Regions from separate parts of the Paenibacillus sp. cl130 genome, predicted to be linked through region 3. Evidence: riboswitches for the same ligand, from Rfam matches in the RefSeq annotation. Region 3 holds a riboswitch; each other region holds the start of a gene.

Region 1 (3,300 bases), on a different contig from region 3:
GAACTGTACGAGCATCCGATCGACCCGTTCCCGGCACTGTTCAACGGTGAACAAGCTCTTGGGTAACGAATACTCTAGTTCCTTTCGTACGGTGTGTGCTACGAATTGCAGCTCGGGATTTTGAAACGCGAACCCGATACGCTCTGCCAGTTGTTCCGTACTGCCTGCCTCAATTCCGCGCACGCTATAACGTCCCTGTGTGCGAAGTAAGCGCATCATGGAGAGCAGCAGTGAGCTTTTGCCAGCCCCGTTTTCACCGACCACGCCAATCCAGTCGCCAGGCTTCACCTGCGCATGCTCCACATAAATCACTGAACTTAAACCGCGGAGGCCACTAAAATGTTCCAGCTCCAGCAAATCAATCCCTGTACCATTCCCCGTACCATTCTGCTGTGTCACTGATTCACTCCAACGCGGCGAAGACGATTCACTCCATACTCCCGGGTACCACACGCCATACTCGGACAATGCCTGCCGCTGCCCATGAAATACTTCTTCCGCCCTTCCATCCGCAATGATCTCCCCTTGAGCAGAAAGCACCACAATCCGGTCCACATCATGGACAATTTCATTAATTTTATGCTCCACGATCACCAGTGTCTGGTCTACCGAAATGTTTCGAATGGTATCCCACACCTGTGTAGTGCCTTCCTCGTCCAACAAAGCCGTGGGCTCATCCAGAAAAAGCACTTCTGGCTCCATAGCCAGCACAGACGCAATCGCCAGCCGCTGTTTCATTCCCTGTGACATGCTGCCAATGGGCATGTGTATATCATCCGTTGATAGACCAACCTGTATCAGCAGCTCGCGAATACGGGATCGCATCTGCTCACGAGGAACCTGATTATTTTCCAACACAAAAGCCAGTTCCTCGTCTGCATATGACATACAAAACTGCGTATCAGGATCTTGAAATACAATACCTGAGACACTTGGGATTACAGCAGCATCGCATTTCATAGGCACTTCTATCGTGCGTGGAATCAGACCGCTTAACACTTGGAGCAGCGTTGATTTACCGCATCCACTCGGTCCCAGCAACAGCAGCTTTTCCCCCTTGCGGACAGACAAAGACATATTGTGAAAAAGCAGCTCCTGCTCACCGGGGAATTTCAACCGAAGACGGGTGATCGAAGCCACCACATCTTCGGTTGCCTGGCTCATCAATCCAGCCCCTTATAATCTTGTTCCGTTGCGGGTCTCAAACTTCGCGTGACTCCGGTTACCTCCAATGCCCTAGCCAGATAGAACGCGAATACCCCGGCAATCACAATGCTGCCAATCATGCGAAAACCGATATACAAAACATAGTTCCAGGTCGAAAGCTGATCAATATACCCGTAGCTGAAGTCTAAAATCAGAGAAGCGACAGCCGCCCCGGCCGCAGCTAGCGAAGCAACCCACAGGTTTGCGTTCCGATACAGAAAAGCCGCAAAAAATAGCTCCGCTCCCAAGCCTTGCAGCAGGCCATAGTACAAAGTGGACATCCCCCATTCGCTTCCCAAAAAAGCACTGACCGTTGCCGCTGCCACCTCTGCCAAAATTGCAACACCCGGCTTGCGAATGATGAGATAAGCAAACGTGCCTGCCATAAACCACATGCCATACATCAGTTGCTCGGCGTGTAGACCGAATGGTTTCATCAAATCATAGGCAGGTCCCCATATTTTGTAGACTAACCCGAACACAACAGCGATCACAATCGTGACCAAAATATCAGTCAGCTTCAACCCTTTGGACGCTCTTACAGCAGTATTCATTATTGCGTGCTCCCCTTATCCTTATAATTGGCCTCTTGGCCATAAAAAAAAGCTTGTCTGGAGCTGAATCTCCAGGCAAGCTTTATGCGCAGTAAAAGGTGAAGCACCATACAAAACATCATTCGTCGATATGCCTTATATAACCAGTAGTCTAAGCTACTACACTGATACCAAGCCAAAGTCAGGGTCAAGGTAAAATGCTAGGACATACATTGTATCTATCGACAACCGCAAAACAAGCGGCATTCCTGTATAGTGTTCTTGGTTTCTCTACGCTGGCATTACCCAGATCAGATTTCACGGTCAGTGGCAAGGGCCACCCTCTCAGCCTGACTTTCTCAAGCTCCCGACAATGCTTTTTTAATTCACTATAATATATACCACATCTATGGCTTTGACAATCCTATAATCCGAAGAAACGTTTGGCTGTCTCCGTCGTGGCGATTTCGATCTCCATCATGCTTCGGCCTGTACATTCGGCTATCGTAGCAGCAATGTGAGCGAGATACATCGACTCATTACGCCCTTCTTTGGGCTTCACGGGCAAATTACGCGGGGTCAAAAATGGAGCATCCGTTTCAATCATCAGACGGTCCAAGGGAATATCTCTGACCAGTTCACGCAGATGTTTGCCACGCCGTTCGTCGCAAATCCAGCCGGTGATCCCGATATACAGTCCCATCTCTACATACGTATGCAATTCTTGTTCCGTGCCTGTAAAACAATGCACCACTGCTTTATCGACAAGCCCTTGATACTCCCGCAGCATAGCGGCAAAATCCTCATGTGCATCTCGTTCATGCAAAAATAACGGCATATTTAGCTCACCCGCCAGTTGGATTTGCTCGCCAAACCATCGGCGCTGCACATCACGCGGCGAAAAATCACGGTTATAGTCCAATCCGCATTCCCCTATGGATACGACCTGCGGCTGACTCGCCAGCTGACGGAGCTGCTGAACCGTCTCTGCGCTGCAGTCTTTGGCATCATGGGGATGCACGCCAGCTGTCGCATACAGCTTGCCCGGATAACGTGCTGCATACTGAGAAGCCTCCCGACTGCTGCGGACACTGGTCCCGGTAATAATCAGGGGTGAAATCCCTACAGCTGCGGCTCTCTCTACCACCTGTTCCCGATCCGCATGAAACGAACGGTGCATCAAGTTCACGCCAATATCAATTAACGGTGTACCCCTTTCCATCTCAATCCCTCCTTCGCAAACTACAATCTCGGATCAATCGGCTCCGATTCCAGAGATAGCGCGGCAAGGACGCATTCATGAATACGATCTACCGTATCCTTGCGGACAAAACGTTCCACGCCTTCCATACCAAGCGCTCCTTCCATCAGGGCATGACGCTCCTTTTTGTTCGTTCGACGCTGCTTCAGACGCTTTAAATTCTCAGGGGCAAGATAATCCATACCGTAAATGATGTGCAAATACTTCCGGCCTCTCACCTTGATTGCAGGCTGAATCATCTTGTCCCGATTTTTCATCAAAAAGCGTTCCGGCTTGATCACAATCCCTTCATGACCATCC
Region 2 (3,300 bases), on a different contig from region 3:
ACTCCGCTGCGTGAACAAAAAATACTTGTTTTCGGCCCAGGGGCTGCAGGGATCGGTAACGCTGATCAAATTCGGGGCGCTATGATCGAGGATGGCCTTTCCGTAGATGATTCATTCAAGTCCTTTTGGGCCTTTGATTATCGCGGGCTGTTAACGGAAGATATGGAAGACGTATTGGAGTATCAGAAACCGTATGTGCGCAAAAAGGATGAAGTCAGCTCATGGACCCGGTCGGGTGACGGCAAAATACCGCTACTGGAGGTCATCCGTCAGGTGAAGCCTACGATATTGATTGGAACTTCCGGTGTAGCAGGTGCCTTTTCAGAAGAGATCATCAAGGAGATGGCAAAGCATGTAGAACGCCCGATCATTATGCCCATGTCCAATCCTACAAACCTTGCAGAAGCAGTACCCGAGGATTTGATCCGGTGGACAGATGGCAGAGCACTGATCGCAACCGGAAGTCCTTTTGAGCCCGTTACCTATAACGATACAAATTTTGAGATTGGACAGGCGAACAATGCCTTTGTTTTTCCGGGACTGGGTCTAGGTGCGATTGTGGTTAAAGCCAAAAGGATTACCCCTGCGATGTTTACAGCGGCAGCAGTTGCTGTTGCCAATGGTGTAGATTCGAATACGCCTGGCGGTGCGCTACTCCCTCATATCCGAAAATTACGCGAAGTTTCGTACGCTGTTGCGATTGCGGTTGCAAAAGCCGCGATTCAGGATCAGGTAGCGCAGGCGCACATTTCAGATGTGGAACAAGCTATACAAGATGCAATGTGGAAACCGAAATATGCCAAGGTCAAAGCAGTGGAAAGTGTAATTCATCACCCTCACTAAGCCCAAAACACCTAACTAGAGGAAATTTAATATTTTGTACACTATGTTTGACATAGCATATGAACGAATGTACAGTAATAGTCAAAAGAATAGAAGTCCACTAGGGGAGCCACTATGGCTGAGACAAGAGCGTATCTTGGACCCTTTGAACCTGATCTAGTTCGTACTAGCGTAGGAAAGTGGGGCCTTCGTATATAAGGTTTCAAGCGTTTTTTGCGTATTGGGCCTATTGTTGAAGCCGCTCCATTTTTCCGGGGCGGCTTTTTAGCGTTGTTCCGGAATTATATTCTTACAGGACTTCTTGCTCTTCAATTTAATGGAGGTGGGGAAATTGAGTTTTACACAAGAACTCCGTCGGCAGGCGGACGGCATTTTTCAAGCGATTTTTGAGCATCCCTTTGTGAGAGGTATTGCTGAAGGAAGTTTGACAAGGGGACAGCTGATTCACTATGTAAAACAGGACTTTGAATATTTGAACGCCTACATGCGGATATACGGCATCGCAATCTCCAAATGCACGAATCGGGAGGACATGGCTGTATTTAATGAACAAATCTCTTTTATTCTCCACAGCGAGGTTCATCCGCATCAAAATTTCTGTGCTGTCGCAGGGGTGACCTATGAAGAGTTGCAGGGATATCCACTCGCTCCGTCGGCCCATCACTATATCCGTCACATGCTGACGATCGCACATGAGGGCAGCTTGGGCGAGATCTTGGCTGTGCTGCTGCCATGTATGTGGACGTATGCCGAGATTGGTCGCAGGCTGCTGGATGAAGTAAAGCCGGATGAGTCTCATCCGTTCTATGAATGGATGGGCTTCTATGGAGACCAGCTTGATGATACAACACTCAAGTTCCGAGAACGTGTAGATGCTTGGGCGGAAGGCGCAACGGCTGCTGAGCGAGAGCGGATGATTGAGCATTTTATACTGAGCTGCCAGCTGGAATATAAGTTCTGGGACATGGCTTATAACCAGGAAGAATGGCCGGTCCAGATGCAGGCAGCGGTCTTGGAATAGTCAGCCTGGCGATTCGATGCGTGAAGTACGGTTAATGCCCTGTTGAACCACCAACTATAGAGAGGATAATCATTATGAGTACATGGGAAAAAAGTTATTCGGATCTCCTGACGAAGGTACAAAACAGCAAACCTCTCGTTCACAATATGACCAATGTGGTAGTCACTAACTTTACGGCCAACGGCCTGTATGCATTGGGCGCCTCCCCGGTGATGGCCTATGCACCCGAGGAAGTAGCAGACATGGCAAAAATAGCGGGAGCCGTCGTGTTAAACATCGGTACGCTGAACCGCGAACTGGTGGATGCCATGATCATTGCTGGACAATCGGCGAATGCACACGGTGTTCCGGTCCTGCTAGATCCGGTCGGTGCGGGAGCAACGAGCTTTAGAACCGAATCGGCACTGCGAATCCTGAGAGAAGTCAAAATCTCATTGGTGCGGGGCAATGCAGCCGAAGTCGCGCATCTTGTTGGAGAAGCGCGTGAGATTAAAGGCGTAGATGCTGGTGACAGTGCTGACAGCGGAAATGTCGATCTGGCAATTCGGGCTGCTCAAACGCTCAATACAATGGTTGTCATTACTGGAAAAGAGGACGTCATCACCGATGGGGCCGAAGCACGAATGATAAGCGCTGGAGACGCGCTGCTCACGAAGGTAACCGGAGCAGGCTGCCTGCTGACCTCTGTGTTAGGTGCCTTTGCAGCTGTTGAACCCAACCTGCTGCTCGCAGGTACAGCAGGCTTGGCATTTTACGGTGCAGCAGCTTCCCAAGCCGCAGCACGTACCGCAGAGCTGGGGCCCGGCAGCTTCCAGATTGCCTTTCTCGACGAGCTCGCCAAACTACATACAGGTTCGCTAGAGGGGCATGTCACTGTCCGTGAAGCCGGAACAACCACAGCAGGTGGTGCGCGATGACAGACGTTCGTGTACCCAGAGCACTGACGATTGCCGGTTCGGACAGTGGCGGCGGGGCCGGGATTCAAGCCGATCTCAAAACCTTTCAGGAGCTTGGCGTTTACGGCATGTCGGCTATTACGGCCATTACCGTACAGAATACTTTAGGGGTCCACGGCGTATATCCGCTGCCACAGGAAGCAACAGCGGAACAGATCGAAGCTGTAGGATTAGACCTTGGAGTGGATGCCCTGAAGACTGGCATGCTGTTTAATGCGGGCATCATCCGTCTTGTGAGCAAGCAGATTCGAAAGTTCGGCTGGAAAAAGGTTGTCGTCGATCCCGTGATGATTGCCAAGGGAGGCGCAAAGCTGCTGCAGCCAGAAGCGATGCAGGCTCTGAAGGACGACCTGCTTCCCTTGGCCCTGATCGTTACACCGAATATCCCGGAGGCGGAAGCCCTGACAGGGATCAGTATCCATACGATGGAGGATCGCCGCGAGGCTGCGAGACATATTAGCAGTATGGGATCAAAATTCG
Region 3 (3,300 bases):
TGCGGCTACCATCCTTGGCAGGGAAGCTGACTTCCTCATAAGGCATGCTTTTGGCCTGCATCGGATTAGAGTACAGTGGTGCAACGGTGGGATTCGTAAGTACCCATGCGATGTAAGCATGCAAGGCAATAAAACAAAACAACAGAAAAAAGACGACCGACAGCAGCAGAGCAATCACAACGTGCTTGAACCGCAGCAGACGGGGATTAAAGAGTGGGGTGGACGGCTCCTGAACAGCGGTCTGTAGCTGAGCGTTGCGCTGGGATGTCGAAATCATGTAAGAGCCTCCTTATATAAAATTGATCTTCGTTTCATAGAATTTAGGTATAATTCCACTTGAAAATAGTAGTGTAGATCCGTATAGATACCTATTATCGTATGATGGGGATTATCCAAAGTCAACGCCTGAACCGGAAAAGTAAAAATGATGCAAAGAATTGTCGATGTTTGTTCTCGTTCTGTAATATGGTTGTCACAAAAACATCGGTTTACAGTAGCCGCGACTATTCTATATAATTTATGTAACCATGTTTCATAGTGTGAAACGAATATGGATACAAGAGGAGCGGTTCACGATGGAAGACCGTAAATTAACCGTTCGCGCTGTAGAGCGTGCACTTGATATACTGCTGTGTTTTACCGCAGATTCGGATCTTGGCCTGACGGAGATTGCCTCCAAAATTGGTCTACATAAAAGCACGGTTCATCGGCTGCTGACTACTTTGGAGGATCGGGGCTTTGTCGTTCGGAATGCCGAAACGGAAAAATATCGACTTGGCTTCCGCATTTGGGAGCTATCCACGCATTTGTCCCAAAGCGACGAGCCGGCGGTGTTGTTACAGCCTGCAATGGAAGGACTACGTGATCGTCTGGGCGAGACGGTCAGCTTGTACTTACGGGACGGCAGCATGCGTATTCGCATACAAGCCGTGCAGAGCAATCAGGCGATCCGCAGGGTTGCGCCTGTAGGTGCGCGTATGCCGCTGGCTGTAGGGGCCTCCAGCAAAGTGCTGGCAGCCTTTATGCCGCCGCAGGAGCTGGAAGCCCTGCTAAGCGGGGATGAATGGCCGCTCTCGGTAGACCCGGAGGTCTATAAAGCCCAGCTACAGGACATTCGCGAGAAGGGATATGCGACCAGCTATGAAGAACGGGAGCCAGGGGCTGCTGCTGTGGCTGCCCCAATTGTAAACCGGAAGGGACAGGTCACTGCGGCTTTATCTGTATCCGGTCCGGTCAGTCGGCTTGCACCCGAGACGCTACATGACTTTGCTCCGATTTTGATTGAAGCGGCGAAGGAAATGGGACTTATGCTTCCGTAACAAGAATGAACACAGTTGAAGCAAGCAAAGTGATTTGATGGGGAGCGTCTCCTTAGTAAAGGGAACCTAGAAGGGTTGCCAAAGCCATAAATTTAAAGTAGTCTGGTAAGGATGGCGGGATATCTGTTATAGCCGCCTCATGTGAATAGAAGTATCACAGTTACTGGGGGAGCCTGTAATGCCGGGCTGAGATGGAATCGTGCAAGATTCCGGACCCTTTGCACCTGATCTGGATCATACCAGCGTAGGGAAGTAATCGGCCATTGAAATGTATACGCGGCTGCTGTCTACAGTGGCGCATTGGAATAGGATTATTCCACATGCGTACTGTCTGGATAGCTGCCTCGTTAGATTAGCCGGTTCCCTAGGGAACCGGCTTTTTTGCATAGATCAGCGCCACCCTGGGAATGGTTCCGGATCGGTGTGTCATTTCATCGAAACGGGAGGAATGGACAATGAAGCCGACAGAAGCAGAAGGAACAAAAGGAACAGAATTGAAATCAACAGAAGTAAGATTGGTAGGAACAAAAGCAGTTGAGGTAGAGAAGACAAACGGGGAGCAAGCCAGTGGGGTAACGCCCTTTCCAGGGAGCCGTAAGGTATATATTCAAGGCTCGCGGCCGGACATTGCCGTGCCAGAGCGCGAAATTGCTCTTCATCCTACACATACGCCGCAGGGCACGGAGCATCATGAGCCATTGCGTGTATATGATACAAGCGGTCCCATGACTGACGAAGCCTATCAGGTCGATATCCGTCAGGGCCTGCCTCCATTACGGCGAGCTTGGGCACTAGAACGGGGCGATGTGGAGGCTTACGAGGGACGCGCCGTCAAGCCGGAGGATAATGGACTGAAACCTGGCTCCAAACGGGAGACAGTTGAATTTCCCGGCGTGACCAACCGTCCGCTTCGTGCTTCGCAAGGTCGTACAGTGACGCAAATGCATTATGCGCGGCAAGGGATCATTACGCCCGAAATGGAATTTGCGGCGATCCGCGAAGGGGTGGAGCCTGAGTTTGTACGGCAGGAGTTGGCGGCTGGACGAGCCATTTTGCCTTCGAATATCAATCACCCGGAAAGTGAGCCCATGGTCATTGGGCGTCATTTTCACGTGAAGATCAATGCGAACATTGGTAATTCTGCGGTTACCTCCTCCATCGAGGAGGAAGTGGAGAAAATGACCTGGGCTGTGCGTTGGGGCTCGGATACGGTTATGGACCTGTCCACAGGCCGTAATATCCATACAACACGTGAATGGATCATTCGGAATTCTCCTGTACCGATTGGGACTGTACCGCTGTATCAGGCACTTGAAAAGGTGAACGGCGAAGCAGAAGCGCTGACGTGGGAGCTGTATCGCGATACGCTGATTGAGCAAGCGGAGCAGGGAGTGGACTATTTTACAATTCATGCGGGTGTATTGCTGAGGTATATTCCGATGACGGCGAATAGAATGACGGGAATTGTATCCCGTGGTGGGTCGATCATGGCAGCCTGGTGCCTTGCGCACCATCAGGAGAATTTTTTGTATACGCATTTTGAAGAAATCTGCGAAATTATGAAAGCTTATGATGTGGCCTTTTCTCTCGGAGATGGTCTACGTCCGGGTAGCATTTATGATGCGAATGATGAAGCACAGTTTGCAGAGCTGGAAACGTTGGGCGAGCTAACGCAGATCGCCTGGAAGCATGATGTTCAGGTCATGATTGAAGGGCCAGGACATGTCCCTATGCATAAAATCAAAGAGAATGTGGATTTACAAATGGAGATTTGTAAGGAAGCTCCTTTCTATACCTTGGGGCCACTCACGACGGATATTGCCCCCGGATATGATCATATTACCTCAGCCATCGGGGCGGCGATGATCGGTTGGTTCGGGACGTCCATGCTGTGCTATGTTACGCCTAAAGAGCATTTGGGTCTGCCGAATAAGGATGATGTCCGCGAGGGTGTCATTACTTACAAAATTGCGGCACATGC
Region 4 (3,300 bases), on a different contig from region 3:
CTCACAACTTTGGGGACCGCGCATTATTTAAAAATGTTTCCTTTCGATTGCTTGCGGGGGAACGTGTAGGTTTGGTAGGAGCTAACGGTGTCGGTAAATCGACACTCATGAACATTCTGACTGGAAAATTGCTTAAGGATGAGGGTAAAGTGGAATGGACTCCACGTGTACGTTACGGCTATCTGGATCAGCATACCAAGCTGACACCGGGCAAAACGGTACGTGATGTTTTGAAAGACGCTTTTCTTCCTTTGTTGGAATTGGAAAAGGAAATGATGCAGATTACTGACAAGATGGGGGATGCTTCTCCTGAAGAGTTGGAAGTGCTGCTGGAACAGATGGGTGAAATTCAGGAGCAACTGGATATGGGGGATTTTTACCTCATTGATGTGAAGGTTGAAGAAATGGCGAATGGACTAGGTCTGTCGGCCATAGGACTGGATCGGGATGTATCTGCACTTAGCGGTGGGCAACGGACAAAGGTGCTTCTTGCTAAGTTGCTGTTGGAAAAGCCAAATGTCCTGCTGCTGGATGAGCCCACCAACTATTTGGATGTAGAGCATATTGAATGGCTTACGCGCTATTTGAAGGATTATCCCTATGCTTTTATTCTTATTTCACATGATACTGAGTTTATGAACCAGGTCGTTAATGTTATTTACCATCTTGAATTTGCCAAGATGACCCGTTATTCAGCTAACTATGAAAAGTTTCTTGAAATGGCGGATCTGAACAAAGCTCAGCATATTGATGCTTATGAGAAGCAACAGGACTTTATTAAGAAACAGGAAGATTTTATTCAGCGTAATAAAGCGCGTGCCTCTACATCAGGCCGAGCAAAGAGCCGTGAAAAGCAACTTGATCGGATCGAACGTATAGATAAGCCTGAAGAAGCTGCGAAGCCAACCTTTCAATTCAAAGAAGCACGTGCAAGCGGAAAGACGGTATTTGAGGGTATTGATTTTGAGATTGGTTATACGCATGCCCTTTTGCCTAAAATGTCCATGACGATTGAACGTGGCGAAAAGATTGCTATTGTTGGCTACAACGGTGTCGGTAAATCGACATTGCTCAAAACCATATTGGGAAAAATACCGCCAATCAGTGGAAAAACCTATCAAGGTGATTTTTTGCAGCCCGCTTATTTTGAGCAGGAAGTAAAGGCGGAGAAAATTACACCGATTGACGATGTGTGGAATGAATTCCCACATTTGAACCAGCATGAAGTACGAGCGCATTTGGCGCGTTGCGGTTTAAAGAATGAGCATATCACGCGTCCGCTATCTGCGCTCAGTGGTGGAGAACAGGCTAAAGTCCGTCTTTGCAAACTGTTAATGCGTGAAAGCAACTGGGTACTGTTCGATGAGCCTACCAACCACTTGGATGTTAAAGCTAAGGATGAGCTGAAACGTGCCTTGAAGGAATACAAAGGGACCGTATTGCTTGTATCTCACGAACCGGACTTTTACGAGGATTGGGTAACCAAAACGTGGAATGTGGAAGAGTGGTCAAGTAAAGTTAACTAACATCAACTAAATCCAATTCTGCATATTTCACACGAAGTGGGGTTTGCAGAATTAGGAAAATATGCTAAGCTATCTTTAGCTTATACAATAAAATAGTCACACTAGGGGAGCCGCCCATGCGGCTGAGACGGAATAAATGGATTTCGGACCCTTTGCACCTGATCTGGGTTATGCCAGCGTAGGGAAGTGAGCACCGTACAAACAAGGCAACACCATCTTATTTTTGTTTGTGCGTGGGACGATACACGTATACGGATATCATGGTCCGTTCGATTATTGGACGTTCGTTAAACCACTTCCTTGGGGAAGTGGTTTTTTTGCGTTTCGTTCATTTTAAGTTGTTCGAGCTTCCGTAGACAATTCACATACAATCCCCTTTCATTTCTGCTGGTAGACGTGGCTGACTAAGCTTAGATCCTTTAGTCCAATGTGAGGTGAAGACAAAATCGAATTACACGCAATTTCGATGGAAAAGGGCACTTTTGCACAAGCAGCCCAAGTGGCTGCTGTGATTTGTCCGTATGTTCATTATGTACACGCACGTTTAAAACAGAATGGTGCCTCTGCATTGCTATCTTTGACTCGCAGCATGGTGGAGCAGGGAGTTCCTTTGCAACAAATTGTAGTAAATGATCGTGTGGATGTAGCTTTACTTACTTTGGTTGGAGCCGTCCAGCTACCAGCTAATGGATTACCTGTAGCGGATGTGAAAAGCCTACTTCCAAAGGGTACACGCTGTGGAGTATCTGTGCATTCCTTGAAGGAGGCGCAGACTGCCGAGCGGGTAGGAGCGGACTATGTACTTTATGGTCACATATATGAGACCCATTGTAAGCCCGGTATTGTACCACGGGGTTTAGCTCAGCTTGAACATATTTGCAGGCTGTCGAACATTCCGGTGATCGCGCTGGGCGGCATACAACCGCACCATATCCCGGAGCTTTATAAGGCTGGAGCAAGCGGAATTGCGGTGATGTCTGGTATATGGGAGGCTGAGTCGCCCGTTGCAGCTGCGCTGGAATATAGGCGAATGGCAGATCTTGTAGTTCACGACCTGTAGCGAGAAAACGAGAGTAGAGGCAAGCTGAAAGCAGAATGGTTTATGGAGAGGAGACACGGAACAAATGCCAAAGATACACATAGAGGCAAGAGCGATAGGACACGCTGAATGCTTGGTCATAGGTGGAGGTGTCATCGGCAGTTCCATTGCTTATCATGTGGCCAAGGAGGGAAGAAGTACGATCATGCTGGAACGATTGATCCCGGGTGAGGGAGCCTCAGGAGCAGCGGTTGGAATGCTGGCAGCGGAAAGTGAAGAGTTCACCGACTCTGAGCTGGCACGGTTTGCTCGCATAAGTCGAGACGCATTCCCTGAGCTTGTCTGTGATCTGGAGCGTTTGTCAGGTATTTCGGTGGAATTCCGTACAGAAGGATTTGTGACTCCTTTCCGTACGGAAACTGAAGGCCAAAAACGCTGGAAAGCTGCTAAAACGCGAGAGGATGATTGTCCTATCTGGTGGGATGCGAAGGAATTGGCCCGACGAATTCCAGGTTTGGATGAACAAGCGATCGGGGCAATATATCGTTCAAAAGAGACACAAGTGGCTCCTGTCCAGCTTTGCCGTGCTTATGCAGGTGCTGCTGCGGTGCTGGGGGCAACGGTATGGTCTGGTACACAGGCAGAGCAACTGGTCATACAGAATGGTCGAGTTTGCGGTGTTCGAACAGATAGTGGCTTTTTTTCCTGCGATCAGGTCATTATTGCTGGAGGCTT

The links. Region 3 has a riboswitch for thiamine pyrophosphate ahead of thiC (phosphomethylpyrimidine synthase ThiC). Riboswitches for the same ligand answer to the same signal wherever they lie in the genome.
Region 1: it holds a riboswitch for thiamine pyrophosphate, as region 3 does, so the genes downstream of both, BM358_RS23030 (ECF transporter S component) here and thiC (phosphomethylpyrimidine synthase ThiC) in region 3, are expected to answer to the same signal.
Region 2: it holds a riboswitch for thiamine pyrophosphate, as region 3 does, so the genes downstream of both, tenA (thiaminase II) here and thiC (phosphomethylpyrimidine synthase ThiC) in region 3, are expected to answer to the same signal.
Region 4: it holds a riboswitch for thiamine pyrophosphate, as region 3 does, so the genes downstream of both, BM358_RS12090 (thiamine phosphate synthase) here and thiC (phosphomethylpyrimidine synthase ThiC) in region 3, are expected to answer to the same signal.

The regions. Positions count from the first base shown of each region.
Region 1 is NZ_FOYG01000010.1:143,469-146,768, reverse strand. Features, by position in the region: gene BM358_RS23035 (ABC transporter ATP-binding protein) at 1-1,164, opposite strand, end outside; gene BM358_RS23030 (ECF transporter S component) at 1,164-1,760, opposite strand; TPP riboswitch at 2,009-2,120, opposite strand; gene BM358_RS23025 (TatD family hydrolase) at 2,164-2,961, opposite strand; gene BM358_RS23020 (polynucleotide kinase-phosphatase) at 2,982-3,300, opposite strand, start outside.
Region 2 is NZ_FOYG01000006.1:102,478-105,777, forward strand. Features, by position in the region: gene BM358_RS17190 (NAD-dependent malic enzyme) at 1-843, shown strand, start outside; TPP riboswitch at 936-1,038, shown strand; gene tenA (thiaminase II) at 1,175-1,864, shown strand; gene thiM (hydroxyethylthiazole kinase) at 1,939-2,781, shown strand; gene thiD (bifunctional hydroxymethylpyrimidine kinase/phosphomethylpyrimidine kinase) at 2,778-3,300, shown strand, end outside.
Region 3 is NZ_FOYG01000005.1:422,824-426,123, forward strand. Features, by position in the region: gene BM358_RS16565 (alpha/beta hydrolase) at 1-277, opposite strand, end outside; gene BM358_RS16570 (IclR family transcriptional regulator) at 576-1,319, shown strand; TPP riboswitch at 1,475-1,587, shown strand; gene thiC (phosphomethylpyrimidine synthase ThiC) at 1,775-3,300, shown strand, end outside.
Region 4 is NZ_FOYG01000003.1:666,481-669,780, reverse strand. Features, by position in the region: gene BM358_RS12095 (ABC-F family ATP-binding cassette domain-containing protein) at 1-1,526, shown strand, start outside; TPP riboswitch at 1,620-1,728, shown strand; gene BM358_RS12090 (thiamine phosphate synthase) at 1,993-2,586, shown strand; gene thiO (glycine oxidase ThiO) at 2,651-3,300, shown strand, end outside.